2 regions of the Stenotrophomonas testudinis genome follow, and region 2 is predicted to be linked to the other one. Evidence: riboswitches for the same ligand, from Rfam matches in the RefSeq annotation. Region 2 holds a riboswitch; the other holds the start of a gene.
The links. A riboswitch is a leader RNA that binds a small molecule or an ion and turns the genes downstream of it on or off. The one in region 2 is predicted to bind cobalamin.

Region 1 (7,682 bases), on a different contig from region 2:
AGAGCTTCAGCAATTTCACCGTCGGCGGTTCGGTGTCGGTGAACTGCCATGGCCGCTACGTCGGCAGCGGCAGCATGGCCTCCACCGTGCGTGCGCTGCAGGTGGTGCTGCGGTCCGGCGAGGTGGTCGAGACCTCGCGCACGCAGCACCCGGAGCTGTTCGCCGCGGTCATCGGGGGCTATGGCCTGATCGGCGTGGTCAGTGAAGTCGAGCTGGACCTGGCCGACAACGACCGCATGGCGCGGCACATGGAGCGGGTGGCGCTGGCCGATTACCCGCAGTGGTTCCGCGAGAACGTGGCGTCGCGCAGCGATGCGTTGATGCACAACGCCGACCTCATTCCGCCGCGTTTCGATGCACCGGTGACCGTGACCTGGCGGCGCAGCACTGCAGCGCTGACCGACACCCGGCGCCTGATACCGCGGGGTGCCAACTATGTCCACGAACAGAACATGATCTGGGCCGTCACCGAACTGCCCGGCGGCCCGCAGCTGCGCGAGAGCTCGGTGGTGAGGCAGCAGATGGCCGAACCGCGGGTGATCCATCGCAACCTGGAAGCGAGCCTGGATGTGGCCTCGCTGGAACCCCGCATGCGCGCGGTGTCGACCTACCTGCTGCAGGAATACTTCATCCCCGTGGGCAGCTTCCAGGCCTTCGCCACGCGCATGTCCGCGATCCTGCAGCACCACCGTGTCGACGCACTGAATGTATCGATCCGCCACGCCCCCGCTGATACGACCGCATTGATGAAGTGGGCGAACGAAGACGTGTTCTGCTTCGTGCTGTACCACAAGCAACGACGGCACCCGTGGGGCGACACGATGTCCACACGCTGGACCCGCGCATTGATCGACGCGGCAGTGGAAAGCGGCGGCCGGTATTACCTGCCCTACCGCCCGCACGCCACACGCGAGCAGTTCCAGCGCGCGTACCCGCAGTGGAACGCATTCGTTGAACGCAAACGCCAGTACGACCCGCAGATGCAGCTGGTGAACCACCTCTGGCAGCGCTACCTCGCAGCGCCTTAGCAGCGCACACGAGCAAGCGGCGACCGAGCTTACAGGGACGTACTTGCAGCGTCTCCCTCAACCGGCCCCCCCCGCCAACCCACGGATAGCAGGCTCCTGCTCTGGCCTCGGCAGGTGCAGGGCGCAGCCCTGCCGGCAACCCCCACACTTGACCCCCACAACCATCGGCGTAGCATCTGCACCAAGCCAAGGGACAGACCCGCGGCTGCCACAACGACATGAGGGATTCTCATGGAATTCGACTATCTCGTCTTCATCGGGCGTTTCGAGCCCTTCCACAACGGCCACGCCGCCGTTGCCCGCCTGGCCCTGAGCCGGGCCCGCAAGCTGATCTTCCTGGTCGGCTCTGCCGATACCCCCCGCAGCCTGCGCAATCCCTGGACCGTGGCCGAACGCGCCGTGATGATCCAGGCCGCCCTCGATGGCAACACCCAACGCCTGCTGATCCGCCCGCTGCGCGACCACCTGTACAACGAAGCGCAGTGGATCGCCAACGTGCAGCGCCAGGTCGCCGAAGCCCTACGCAACGACGGCGCCGCCGCCGATGCCAAGGTCGGCCTGATCGGCATGGACAAGGACGCCTCCAGCTACTACCTGCGCGAATTCCCGCAGTGGCCACTGGTGGACGTGCAGCACACGGCCACCCTGTCGGCCACCGAGCTGCGCCGCTACCTGTTCGAAGCCGGCGACGTCGACTTCCACGGTGCGCTGCTGATGCTGCGTGGCAACGTGCCGGCGCCGGTGTACGACATGCTCGAAGCCTTCCGCAGAAGCGCACCGGCCTATGGCCAGCTGGTGGCCGAGTACCGCTTCATCGAACAGTACAAGGCCGCCTGGAAGGACGCGCCCTACGCGCCCACTTTCGTCACCACCGATGCGGTGGTAGTGCATTCGGGCCACGTGCTGCTGGTGCGCCGCCGTTCGGAACCCGGCAAGGGCCTATGGGCTCTGCCCGGTGGATTCGTCGGCCAGGAACAGAGCCTGCTCGACAGCTGCCTGCGCGAACTGCGCGAGGAAACCCGGCTGAAGATCCCGCTGCCGGTGCTGAAGGGTTCGCTGAAGAGCCAGCAGGTGTTCGACCACCCCGACCGAAGCCAGCGCGGCCGCACCATCACCCACGGTTTCCACTTCGAATTCCCGGCCGGTGAACTGCCGGCGGTGCGCGGCGGCGACGATGCCGACAAGGCGCGCTGGATTCCGGTGAGCGAAGCGCTGGAGATGGGCCCGCAGCTGTTCGAAGACCACCTGCACATCCTGGAGTATTTCCTCGGCCGGGGCTGACCCGACCGGCTTTCCCCACCGGCGGATAGACCGCCGGTGTCACTCGACGCGAAGGAGCTTCCGTCATGCATTACCTCGATAATCTTCTCCTCGACACCGACAGCTACAAGGCCAGCCACTGGCTGCAGTACCCGCCGGGTACCGATGCCACGTTCTTCTACGTGGAATCGCGCGGCGGCCTGCACGACCGCACGGTGTTCTTCGGCTTGCAGGCGATCCTCAAGGACGCCTTGGCACGGCCCATCACCCACGCCGACATCGACGACGCCGCCGCGGTGTTCGCCGCGCATGGCGAACCGTTCAATGAAGCCGGCTGGCGAGATATCGTCGACCGCCTCGGCGGCCACCTGCCGGTACGCATCCGCGCCGTGCCCGAGGGCAGCGTGGTGCCCACGCACCAGGCGCTGATGACCATCGAATCGACCGACCCGGCCGCGTTCTGGGTGCCCTCGTACCTGGAAACCCTGCTGCTGCGCGTGTGGTACCCGGTCACCGTGGCCACCATCAGCTGGCATGCGCGGCAGACCGTCGCCGGCTTCCTGCAGCAGACCAGCGACGACCCGCAGGGGCAGCTGCCGTTCAAGCTGCACGACTTCGGCGCACGCGGTGTGTCGAGCCTGCAGTCGGCCGCGCTGGGCGGTGCCGCGCACCTGGTCAACTTCCTCGGCACCGACACCGTCTCGGCGCTGTGCCTGGCCCGCGCGCACTACCACGCGCCGATGGCCGGCTATTCGATTCCCGCCGCCGAGCACAGCACCATCACCAGCTGGGGCCGCGAGCGCGAAGTGGATGCCTACCGCAACATGCTGCGCCAGTTCGGCAAGCCCGGTGCGATCGTCGCAGTGGTGTCGGACAGCTATGACATCTACCGCGCGATCAGCGAACACTGGGGCACCACCCTGCGCGATGAAGTGATCGCCTCGGGCGCGACCCTGGTCATCCGCCCCGATTCGGGGGACCCGGTGGAGGTGGTGGCCGAGAGCCTGCGCCGCCTGGACGAGGCCTTTGGCCATACGATCAACGGCAAGGGCTACCGCGTGCTCAACCACCTGCGGGTGATCCAGGGCGATGGCATCAACCCGGACACGATCCGCGCCATCCTGCAGCGCATCACAGGGGACGGCTACGCTGCCGACAACGTGGCCTTCGGCATGGGCGGTGCCCTGCTGCAGCGGCTGGATCGCGATACGCAGAAGTTCGCGCTGAAGTGCTCGGCCGCGCGGGTGGACGGTGCGTGGATCGACGTCTACAAGGACCCGATCACCGATGCCGGCAAGACCAGCAAGCGCGGTCGCATGCGCCTGCTGCGCCGGCTGGACGACGGCAGCCTGCACACGGTGGCGCTGCCAGCCAGCGGTGACGACACGCTGCCGGCCGGCTTCGAGGATGCGATGGTGACCGTGTGGGAGAACGGGCGGTTGCTGTACGACCAGCGCTTGGAGGACATCCGCGCGCGGGCTGCTGCGGGACGTTGACGGCGTCTCCGGGGTCGGATCCCGTTGCAGCGCAACGGGCTCCGACCCCACTGCCTCTTGACCCACGCCGGCAACGCGTCCACCGTGGGCACGCCGAAGGTATCCCTGCCGTCGTTGCGACAACGGCAGGGATTTGAATGGGAATCCGGTGAAGGCGCCTCGCGCGCCCATTCCGGAGCTGCCCCGCAGCGGTGAATGGAAACGAATCCTGCCAACAGCACTGGGCTCGCGCCTGGGAAGCGGCAGGTAGTAGGTGGGCTGCGGCCCGTGTCCATCAGCCCGAATACCGGCCCCGGCCGGGGGACACGACCGTCCCCTGACTCGACCTGGAATCTCCGCGGGGAGGTTGCCGGGGCCAATGTCGTCCTGGGCGTGCAGGCGGCGTGGCCGCGCGCGTCCTGTTCACGGTTTCCGGCCAGACCCGTTGCCCACGCCCAGATGCACCCGACGATGACCGAGTTCCAACGCCCCGCCCTGTCCCTCCCCGCCGACGGCAAGCGCCTGCTGCTGCATTCGTGCTGCGCGCCCTGCTCGGGCGAAGTGATGGAGGCGATCACCGCCTCCGGGATCGACTACGCGATCTTCTTCTACAACCCCAACATCCACCCGGTGAAGGAATACGAGCTGCGCAAGCAGGAGAACATCCGCTTCGCCGAGCAGCACGGCATCCCCTTCATCGATTGCGACTACGACACCGACAACTGGTTCAGCCGTGCGCGCGGCATGGAAAACGAGCCCGAGCGCGGCATCCGCTGCACGATGTGCTTCGACATGCGTTTCGAGCGCACCGCGCTGTACGCGCATGAGCACGGCTACGACACCATCAGTTCGTCGCTGGGCATTTCGCGCTGGAAAAACATGGCGCAGATCAACGACTGCGGCGTGCGCGCGGCATCGCGCTACGAAGGCCTGCAGTACTGGGAATACAACTGGCGCAAGGGCGGCGGTGCCAGCCGCATGGTGGAGATCAGCAAGCGCGAACAGTTCTACCAGCAGGAGTACTGCGGCTGCGTGTATTCGCTGCGCGATGCCAACCGCCACCGCCGCGAAACCGGTCGCGAGCGCATCAAGATCGGCCTGCTGTACTACGGCCAGGATGCTGAAACGCCGCAAGGCGATTGACGTGCGCGCGGGGGGCGGCCACGCTGGTCGCCCCTTCTGCTGTGCTGGACCCTGCCATGACCGCCCTGCCCGCCGATGTCGCCCTGCTGGTGATCGACCTGCAGCCGGACTTCATGCCCGGTGGCGCGCTGGCCTGTGACCAGGGCGATGCGCTGGTGGCGCCGGTTGCCGAGCTGCTGGCGCAGCGCCGCTACCGTACGGTGGTGGCCACGCAGGACTGGCACCCGGCCGACCACGCCTCCTTCGCCAGCCAGCACCCCGGCACGCGCTCGTTCGAGAGCATCCTGCTGCACGCGCAGCCGCAGACCCTGTGGCCGGACCACTGCGTGCAGGGCAGCGACGGCGCCGCGCTGCACCCGGGCGTGGACTGGACCGTGGCCGACCTGATCCTGCGCAAGGGCACCCGCCAGCAGGTGGATTCGTACAGCGCGTTCCGCGAGAACCATGGCCCGGAGGGCGAGCGCCCGCCGACAGGCCTGGCCGGCTGGCTGCATGAGCGACGCATCTGCGAGGTGCATGTGTGCGGCCTGGCGCGCGATTACTGCGTGCTGTGGAGCGCGCAGGACGCGGTGAAATCCGGCTTCCGGGTGAAGTTCCTGTGGGAGCTGACGCGGCCGGTGACCGAAGCCAATGACGCGATGGTGCGTGAGGCGCTGGGCAAGGCGGGGATTGCGATCCTTTGATCGATGGCCGCCTTCACAGCTGCGCGGGCGGCAGATCCCTCAACCGTGCCGGCCCCTTCGCGACGATGCCGGACGGGTTCAACTGGCGATGGCTCTGGTAATAGTGGTGGGTGATGTGGTGGGCATCCACCGTGCGGGCGACCGCAGGCATCGCCAGCATCCGCTGCAGCAGCCCGTTCAGACCGGGGTAGCTGGCGATCTGCCGCACATTGCATTTGAAATGGCCGTGGTAGACCGCATCGAACCTCAGCAGCGTAGTGAACAGGCGGATATCGGCCTCGGTCATTCGACCACCCACCAGCCACGGCGACTGCTGAAGCTGCGCATCAAGCATGTCCAACGTTTCGAACAGCGGCCCCACGGCCTCGTCGTAGGCCTGCTGGGTGCTGGCGAAGCCTGCCTTGTAGACGCCGTTGTTGACCGCCTCGTAGACGCGTGCGTTGATCGCATCGATGTCCGCACGCAGGGCTTCAGGGTAGTAATCACCGGGCAGCGCACCGTGACCGTCAAATGCCTCGTTGAACATCCGCAGGATGTCGGCCGATTCATTGCTGACGATGCTGCGCTGCTCGCGGTCCCACAGCACCGGCACGGTCACCTTGCCGGTCATGCCCGGCTTCGCGGCGGTGTACAGGTGATGCAGGTATTCCGCCTGCAGTTCCGGGTCGGGTATCACGCCGCGCCCTGGCTGGAACGTCCAGCCCTGGTCACCCATGTACCAGTGCACTACCGATACGGGCAGCACTGATTCCAGACCCTTGAGCGCGCGCATGATCAGGGCACGGTGGGCCCAGGGGCAGGCCAGGCTGACATACAGGCGGTAACGCCCGGATGCGGCCGCATGCCCTGGCTGGCCCTGCGGCCCAGGCCCGCCATCGGCTGTCAGCCAGTGGCGGAACGTGGATTCCTCGCGGTGGAACTGCCCATCCTCGCCGGCGGCACCTGCGGTGCCGACCTGCCAGACGCCATCAACGAGCTGGCCCATGCCGGTGCTCCCTCTGCTGCAGAACCGATACCGTAGCGCGTGGAGCCGCAACGTCCGGTGAGAACTGCGTGGAGGCGGGGCCCCTCAGCGGAACACGACCGTGCGATGCCCGTTGAGCAGGATGCGGTGCTCCACATGCCGGCGCACGGCGCGCGCCAGCACCTGTGATTCGGTATCGCTGCCCAGCCGCACCAGCTCGCGCGGCGCCATCGCGTGGTCCACGCGGGCCACGTCCTGTTCGATGATCGGGCCTTCGTCCAGATCCTCGGTCACGTAGTGCGCAGTGGCGCCGATGATCTTGACCCCACGCGCGTGCGCCTGGTGGTACGGCTGCGCGCCCTTGAAGCTGGGCAGGAAGCTGTGGTGGATGTTGATCGCGCGGCCGGCCAGGGCACGGCACAGCGTGGGTGAGAGGATCTGCATGTAACGCGCCAGCACCACCAGGTCGATGCGCTCGCGCTCGACCAGATCGATGATCTGCTGTTCCTGCACCGCGCGCGTGTCCGCGTTCACCGGCAGGTGATGGAACGGCACCTGGTAGGACGCGGCCAGCGGCGCGAAATCGGCGTGGTTGGACGCCACCGCGGCGATATCCACTTTCAGCTGGCCACTATGGGCGCGGAACAGCAGATCGTTCAGGCAATGACCCTGCTTGCTGACCAGCACCAGCAGGCGCGCGCGGCGGCGGCCGTCGTGCAGCTGCCAGTCCATGCCGTAGTCGGCGGCCAGCGCGGCCATCGCCGCATGCACGGTATCCAGCGGCAGGCTGGCGTCGCGGTCAAAATGCACGCGCAGGAAGAAGCGTCCGCTCTCCTCGTCGCCGAACTGCTGGGCGTCGAGGATGTTGCAGCCGTGGTCGAACAACAGCCCGGACACGCGGTAGACGATGCCGGTGCGGTCGGGGCAGGACAGGGTAAGAATGGAATCGGGGCGCATCGCCCGAGTTTAGGGCAGCGCCGTGGCGGCGGGGACGATGGTCACCGATGCAACCGTGTGCGCCGATGATCAGCGTGGCGCCTCCATCAGCGCCTGCAGTGCCCGCAGCGCCTGACCGTCGTTCTCCCAGCCCAGCGCGGTGGTCGTCAGCTCGCCGTCCTTCAGCAGATGG
Region 2 (7,682 bases):
CTGGACGGCACGCTGGTGGACAGCGCGGCCGATATCGCCGAAGCGCTGAACCGCACGCTGGAAGACATTGGCCTGGCGCGCGTGCCTGAAGCCACCGTGCTGGCCTGGATCGGCGACGGCGTGCGGCGGCTGGTGGAGCAGGCCGTGCATGCCGCCGGTCGTGACATCGATCTGGCCGAAGTGATGCCGACCTTCATGGTGCATTACCGCGAGTGCCTGCTGCGCAGCCCGCGCTTGTTCGACGGCGTGCCTGAAGCGCTGGCCTTGCTGCGTGCGCGTGGCGTGCCGCTGGCTATCTGCACCAACAAGCCGGCCGCGCTGGTGCCGCCGCTGCTGCAGCACCTGGGCATCGGCGATGCGTTTTCGGTGGTGCTGGGCGGTGATTCGCTGCCGCAGCGCAAGCCGAGTGGTGAACCGCTGCGGCATATCGCCGCGCACTTCGGGCTGGCAGTGGACGCCTGCCTGATGGTCGGTGATTCGCTCACCGACTACCGCGCCGCCGAAGACGCGGGCATGCCGATCGCACTGGTGCGCTACGGCTACCCGCGCGGCCTGGACCTGGAAACGGCACATGCCGTGGCCGTGATCGACGACCTGCGCGAACTGCCGGGGCTGGCATCAGGCATTCCGACGCCGTGATCCGTTCGCCGGGCATGGCCCGGCGCTACCGACGCGCCCATGTAGAGCCGAGCCCATGCTCGGCTGCCCGGCTCTACAGTAGATCGACGCCATGCGTCGATGCCGAGGCCCGTTATTTCGGCTGGTAGCGCACGCTCAGCTGGTATTCGCGGCCCGGCTGGTTGAACCACGCCACGGCCTCGTAGCGGCGGTCGAACACGTTGGCCGCGCGCGCCAGCAGCGACCACGACGGCGTCAGGGCATATTCCGCGCGCAGGTCCAGGGTGCCGTAGCCACCCACCTTCACCGCGTTGCTGGCGTCGTCGTAACGCTTGCCCGCGCCCTGTACGGTCAGCCCGGTGCGGAAATCACCGAAGCGGCGATCCACATCCAGACGCGCGGTCTGCTGCGCGCGGCGCGGCAGCCAGTTGTCGAACTGCGCGCTGCCGGCCGTGCGGTTGCGCGGGTCGGTGTAGCTCAGCTGGCCATTGATGTCGAAGCCGGCCACCACCACGCCCGCGGTCAGCTCGGCACCGCGGATACGCGCCCTCTCGACCTGCTGCATCATGAAGGTCGCCGCATCGTAGGTGATCAGGTCATCGATGCGCGTCTCGTACACGTCCACGCCCCAGTGCCAGCCCTGGCCATGCTGCGACAGGCCGAGGTTGGCGCTCTTCGACTTCTCCGGGTCCAGCGTCGGCACGCCGCTCCACGGGTCGTACAGGTCGCTGAAGGTCGGTGCCTTGAACGCGGTACCGTAGCTGGCATTCACGCGCAGGCCGTGGCCCAGGTCCATCGCCCAGCCGAGGCTGCCGGTGGCATGGTTGCCGAACTGCGCGTTGTCATCGTTGCGCGCGCTTACCTGCAGCTGGTGGCGGCCGAAACGGCCCTGGTACTGCACGAACACGCCGGTATTGCGGCGGCTGTCGACCAGATAGCCCGCGCTGCTGCCATCGAGGTTGTCCTCGCTCCAGTCCACGCCGGTGCTCAGCAGCTGGCCCTCGGCCAGGCCGATGTCCGCCTGCAGCGATGCATTGTCGCGGTGCGTCTGCGCGCTGCCAAACACACCGAAGTCACCGTAGTTGTCCGACTCGTTGTCGCTGCGGCCGACGCTGGCGGTGAAAACCAAGCGCTCGGACGGGGTATAGCGCACCTTGCCGGACATCACCTGTTGCAGCGTTTCCGAATAGTTGTAGTAACCGTCGTAGTGGTTCTCGCCTTCAGCACGCAGCGCGCTGCCTTCCACGCTCCACTGGTCGTTGAAGGTGTAGCCACCGCGCAGGCTCTTGGACAGGTTGCGGTAGCCATCGCGGTCGGGCTCATCGGCGAAGCAGCCGGTGAACAGCGTGGCCGAGCCACGGCAGGCGTTGATGCCGTCGGTGTGCTGGTAGGCGATGTCGGCGCCGAACCAGCCGTGCTCGCCGCTGCCACCGATGCCGCCGCTGGTTTCGCGCAGGCCATTGCTGCCGCCGCCGAGCTGGAAGTGCGGCGCGAATTCGCCCTGGTTGCGACGGGTGAAGATCTGGATGACGCCACCGATGGCATCGGCGCCGTAGAGGCTCGACTGCGGGCCGCGCACGATTTCCACGCGCTCGATCTGCGCCAGCGGCAGGTCCTGGTACATCGCCAGGCCAAGGTCGGCGCTGTTGATGCGCACGCCATCGACCAGCACCACGGTGTGCGAGGAATTGGTGCCGCGCAGGAACAGCGAGCTCTGCTTGCCGAGGCCACCGCTGTTGGTCAGGTTGATGCCGGCGCGGCCGGCCAGCAGTTCCTGCAGCGAGGTGGCCTGGCTGGATTCGATCTGTGCGCGGTCGATCACCTGCGCCGGTGCGATGCTGTCCTGCAGGGCGATGGGGGTGCGCGTGGCGGTCACCAGCACCTGGTCCAGCGCAGCGGTGTCATCGCTCGCCTGAGCATGGGCCAGGGCGGGCAGGGCGGGCAGGGCGGCCAGCACGGCCAAGGACAGCATTCGGAACTGCAGCTTCATCGGGAGGACTCCGGGTGCCACGCACGCCCGCGTGGCGAAGGGGAGGAGCCACGAAGGCAGGCACGCGCCGAAGCCGCGGCAGATGCCGCGATCATCCAGCGCCATGCCCACCGCATCGCGACCTGAGGCTTCCGGGCCGGTCTCCGGGCTTGCCGCCAAGTGGCGCGAGGCCACCGTCCAGGCGCCTTCCCATGCCAGAGGCACAGTGGCGATGTTGCCTGGAACAGACGTGCTTACCGTTGCGGGGGCAGCGCCGGCCTGGCGTGTTGCCACGCGTCACCGGCTTCCCGTTTCAACCTGCCGGCCATGGCCGCAGGTCACCTGGAAGTGGGCGCAGTCTACGGCATCCCCGGCGCCCGGTAGAGTCGAGCTTGCTCGACTGCCTCGGCTGTGCCCGTAGAATATCCCCTCGATCCCGTGGTGCCGTTGCCGATGTCCCGCTGTTTTCTACTGTTCCCGCGTTGCCTGCACAGGACGCACGCATGATCCTCGACCTGGTCCGCCATGCCGGCAACGGCCGCGATGCGTTTCTCGATGGCCGCAGCGATCCGCCGCAGCTGGCCCGCCTGCCGCAGGAACTGGTTGACGCCTATGCCGAGCAGGACTGGCAGCGGGTGATCAGTTCGCCGCGCCTGCGCTCGCTGCACACGGCGATGGCTCTGGCCACCCCGCGCGGGCTGGACGTGGAAGCGGACGAGGAGTGGGAAGAACTGGATTTCGGCGATTGGGACGGGCAGTCACTGTTCGACCTGCCGGAGGACGCGCTGGCGGCCTTCCACGCCGATCCGCATGCGTTCCCCCCGCCCAACGGCGAAAGCTGGGGCCACTTCGAACGGCGCATCGCACGCGCGCTGGATCGCCTGCTGGACGATGACGATCCGCTGCCGACCGTGGTGGTCAGCCATGGCGGCCCGCTGCGCATGGTGCTGTCGCAGGTCTGCGGGCTGCCGCTGTCGCTGTGCTGGGCCCTGCGCATCGACCACGGCACGCGCCTGCGGGTGTGGCTGGAGCGCGGCGAAGTGGGCCTGGTCGGCGAGCTGCTGGAACTGCAGCAGCCGTAAGAGCGAACGCCGGGCCATGCCCGGCGAGCGCGCAGCGCTGCTGCTCTAATCCTCGCCGGCGCTCTCGGCGAAGCTGTCTTCGCCGTCATCCCCGGTGTCGAAGCGCTGCTCATGCACCGGGCCCGATGCCGGGCCGGCCGCCTTCAGCGGGTGCGCGACGATGCGTGCCTCGTAATCCTGCACCAGCGCTTCGCGCTGGGCTTCGCCCAGCTCCTGCCAATGGCAGTCCAGCAGCGCGCCTTCCAGCGAATAAAGCAGGTTCAGGCTCGGCTTGAAGCCGGCGCGCTTGACCTTGACGAAGGCCCCGACCGCGCCGAGCGCGGCCAGGTCCTCGCGGCTGCGCAGGCCGACCTGGCGCAGCCACGCCGCGCTCTTCGGGCCGATGTTGCGCAGCTTCGGTGCGCTCATCCCAGAGCCTCGACGAACACGCGGGCGATGGCTTCCAGACCGGCCTGGTCCTCGGCATCGAAGCGGCCCACCTTCGGGCTGTCGATGTCGAACACGCCGATCAGCTCACCACCGCGCAGCAGCGGCACCACCAGTTCCGAGCGCGAGGCCGAATCGCAGGCGATGTGGCCGGGGAAGGCATCGACATCGTCCACGCGCTGGGTGACGCGCTGGCTGGCGGCGGCACCGCACACGCCCTTGTCCAGCGGGATGCGCACGCAGGCCGGCAGGCCCTGGAACGGGCCGACTACCAGCTCCTTGCCGTCGTACAGGTAGAAGCCCACCCAGTTCAGGTCGGGCAGGGCGTGGTAGACCAGTGCGGAGAGGTTGGCCGCATTGGCGATGCGGTCGGACTCGGCGTAGACCAGGCCGCGGGCCTGTTCCAGCAGCTGGGCGTATTGTTCCGGCTTGCTGCCGGTGAGCGAGGCATTGGCGAACATGCCTGCAGTCTAGCAAGCGTACGGGAGCAGCGATAATGCACGCTCTGTTGCATGCCTGGAGCCGTTGATGCCCCTGCCCACCCTGATGCCGCCTGCCGTGTTCGTCACCGGGACCGATACCGGGATCGGCAAGACCGCCAGCAGCACCGCGCTGCTGCTGGCGCTGCGCCGGCGCGGGCTGCGCGCGGTGGGCATGAAGCCGGTGGCCAGTGGCAGCCAGGACCTCGGCCAGGGCCTGCGCAACGAGGATGCCCTGGCGTTGCAGGCGGCCAGCTGGCCGGTGCCGGACTACGACGACCTGAACCCCTATGCGCTGCGGCAGCCGCTGGCGCCGGAGCTGGCCGCCGCCGAGGACGGCGTGCAGGTGCAGCTGGCGCCGATCGTGGCCGCGTTCGAGCGGCTGCGTGCGCAGGCCGACGTGGTGGTGGTGGAGGGCGTGGGCGGCTGGCTGGCACCAGTGTCGGCCACGCTGGACCAGCTGGATCTGGTGCGCGCACTGCGCCTGCCGGTGCTGCTGGTGGTGGGCATGCGCCTGGGCTGCGTGAACCATGCACGGCTGACCGCGCAGTCGCTGCAGGCCAGCGGCGTGGAGTGCCTGGGCTGGATCGGCAACCACATCGACCCCACCATGCAGCGCCAGGACGAGAACATCGCCACGCTGCAGCAGCGCCTGCCGATGCCGTGCTGGGGGAGGTTGCCGTACCTGCCGGGCGCAGATGGTGAGCGACTCGCAGCGCACCTGTGCGATTGATCTGCTTCCTGTAGAGCCGAGCCCATGCTCGGCTCAGCACCGGATCCGGGTGAAACGCAGCCGAGCGCAGGCTCGGCTCTACAGGGCAGAGCGTGCTGCCAGTTCCCGCGCGATCGCACCCAGTCGTTCCACCGCACTGATGAAGCGCGCATCCAGCGCCTGGCAGCACGACAGCCGCAGGCAATGCCGGTAGCGCGCACCGCGCGAATACACCTGGCCGGGCATGAACACGATGTCCTCCGCCAGCGCCCGCTCGAACAGTTCGCGGGTATCCACGCCCGGCAGCTCCAGCCACAGCAGGAAGCCGCCCTGCGGCTCCGTGGCACGGGTGCCGGCGGGGAAGTGCTCGGCCACCAGCTGGCGCAGGCGCCCGACCTGTTCGCGGTACAGCCGGCGCATGCGGTGCAGGTGATGCTCGTAACTGCCGGCTTCCAGGTAAGCCGCCACCGCATCACCGAGCAGCTGCGGTTCACCGCCGGTCGACTGGAATTTCAGCAGGGCGATGCGCTCGGCGAAACGGCCCCCATCGAGCCAGCCGATGCGGTAATCCGGCGCCAGCGTCTTGGAGAAACCGCCGACCACCATCACCCAGCCATCGCGATCAAACGCCTTCAGCAGCGGCGCCGGTGGCTCGCAGAACTGCAGCTCGGCGTACACCGCATCCTCGATAAGCGGCAGCTGGCGTGCGTTGACCAGCTCGGCCAGGCGCTGCTTGGCGGCCGTCGGCATGGTGCAGCCCAGCGGGTTGTGCACGGTGGGCATCACCACCAGCGCGGCCAGCGGCGTGTGCTCCAGCAGCGCTTCCAGCGCATCCACGTCCAGCCCGTGCTGCGGGTGGGTGGGCAGTTCGATGGCCTGCAGGCCGAGGTTGGCCAGCAGCGGGTACAGGTTGAAATAGGAGGGGGCTTCGATGCCGACTGCCGCGCCCGGTTCGGTCACCGCGCGCAGGGCCAGCTGCAGCGCTTCCATCGCACCGTGGGTCAGCAGGAGGCGGTCGGCATGGGTGTGCAGGCCCATCCGCGGGCCACGCCGTACGATCTGCGCCAGCAGGCGCGGCGAGCCGTTCGGGCGCGCATAGGTTTCCACCGTCTGCTGGCCGTGGCGCAGCACCTGTGCGGTGTGCCGGGCCAGGTGCGCGCCGGGATAGAACTGCCGTCCACGTGGCCCGGCGAAGGCGAGATCGATCACCCCGGGGCGTCGCTGTGCCTCGAGCACGCGCGCCATCAAGGCCTGCTGCAGCGGTGCGGTGGGCGCCGACGGTGCATCGCGCAGCGAACGCTGCGGCACCGACAGGCGCGGCGCCACCTCGAACCCCGCCTTCGGCCGCGGCACGACCAGGCCAGCATCTTCCAGCTGCCGGTAGGCCGCGATGACGGTGTTCAGGCTGAGCTGACGCTGCGCGGCCATCTGCCGCAGTGAGGGCAGGCGGCTGCCGACTGGCAGGCGACCGCCGTGGATGGCCTCGGCCAGTTCATTGGACAGGCGCTGGTAGCGCGGCGGGGCCGGGGTGGTGCGCGGATCTGTATCCATTGTTCTGGCCTGCATCTGGAGCTGTACCCATGATGCCGCCGAGCCTAGCATGGTGCTGTCGGTGGGGCCTGATCGGGGCCTGGCCGATCCATTTCAAGCGCACGGCCGCAGGGCGGTGCGTCTTTTTTTTGTAGAGTCGAGCCATGCTCGGCTGGGGCTTTGCCAGGATCCAGAAGTCGAGCATGGCTCGACTCTACAAAAGCGCGTCAGCGCATCGGCACCAGCGACGCCTGGCGCCGGTACAGCGCAGGGAACTGCTTGCCCAGCGCGGCCAGCTTCGGTGCGTCGTAGTAGCGGATGTAGGCCGCCTGCGGGTAGTTGTTCATGTAGTTCTGGTGATAGCTCTCGGCCGGGTAGAAACGCTGGCCGCTGGCCACCTGGGTCACGATCGGGCCGCGGTAGCTGCCAGCCTTGCCCAGCTGGTCGATGTAGGCGCGGCTGGCAGCCAGCTGCCTGGCGTCATCGCTGAAGATCGCCGAGCGGTACTGGCTGCCGTGGTCGGGGCCCTGGTAGTTCAGCTGGGTGGGATCGTGCGCCACCGAGAAGAACACCTGCAGCAGCTGCCCATAGCTGACCTGACGCGGATCGTAGTCGACCTTCACCGCTTCGGCGTGGCCGGTGCGGCCGCTGCTGACGCGCTCGTAGCGTGCATCGGCGGCACTGCCTCCGGCATAGCCGGCCACCGCATTGCTCACCCCTTTCACGTGCTGGAACACGCCCTGCACGCCCCAGAAACAGCCACCGGCAAACACCACGCTGGCCTGGGTGGCGCCATCGGTGAAGGCGGCATCGCCGGCGGGTGCCGGCAGTGCCTGTACCTGCGCGCTGGTGGTAGCCGGCGCGGC

Region 1: linked by a shared signal. The riboswitch ahead of NQ204_RS04235 (epoxyqueuosine reductase QueH) and the one ahead of btuB (TonB-dependent vitamin B12 receptor) in region 2 are both predicted to bind cobalamin.

Annotation. Positions count from the first base shown of each region.
Region 1 is NZ_JAMOKY010000004.1:102,639-110,320, forward strand. Features, by position in the region: gene NQ204_RS04220 (FAD-binding oxidoreductase) at 1-1,028, shown strand, start outside; gene NQ204_RS04225 (bifunctional nicotinamide-nucleotide adenylyltransferase/Nudix hydroxylase) at 1,260-2,309, shown strand; gene NQ204_RS04230 (nicotinate phosphoribosyltransferase) at 2,375-3,784, shown strand; cobalamin riboswitch at 3,865-4,093, shown strand; gene NQ204_RS04235 (epoxyqueuosine reductase QueH) at 4,235-4,906, shown strand; gene pncA (bifunctional nicotinamidase/pyrazinamidase) at 4,963-5,589, shown strand; gene NQ204_RS04245 (glutathione S-transferase family protein) at 5,603-6,574, opposite strand; gene purU (formyltetrahydrofolate deformylase) at 6,659-7,510, opposite strand; gene NQ204_RS04255 (hypothetical protein) at 7,580-7,682, opposite strand, start outside.
Region 2 is NZ_JAMOKY010000008.1:59,447-67,128, reverse strand. Features, by position in the region: gene gph (phosphoglycolate phosphatase) at 1-639, shown strand, start outside; gene btuB (TonB-dependent vitamin B12 receptor) at 752-2,608, opposite strand; cobalamin riboswitch at 2,726-2,948, opposite strand; gene NQ204_RS07240 (histidine phosphatase family protein) at 3,091-3,669, shown strand; gene NQ204_RS07235 (TfoX/Sxy family protein) at 3,715-4,077, opposite strand; gene NQ204_RS07230 (GAF domain-containing protein) at 4,074-4,556, opposite strand; gene bioD (dethiobiotin synthase) at 4,624-5,307, shown strand; gene NQ204_RS07220 (aminotransferase-like domain-containing protein) at 5,386-6,837, opposite strand; gene msrA (peptide-methionine (S)-S-oxide reductase MsrA) at 7,044-7,682, opposite strand, start outside.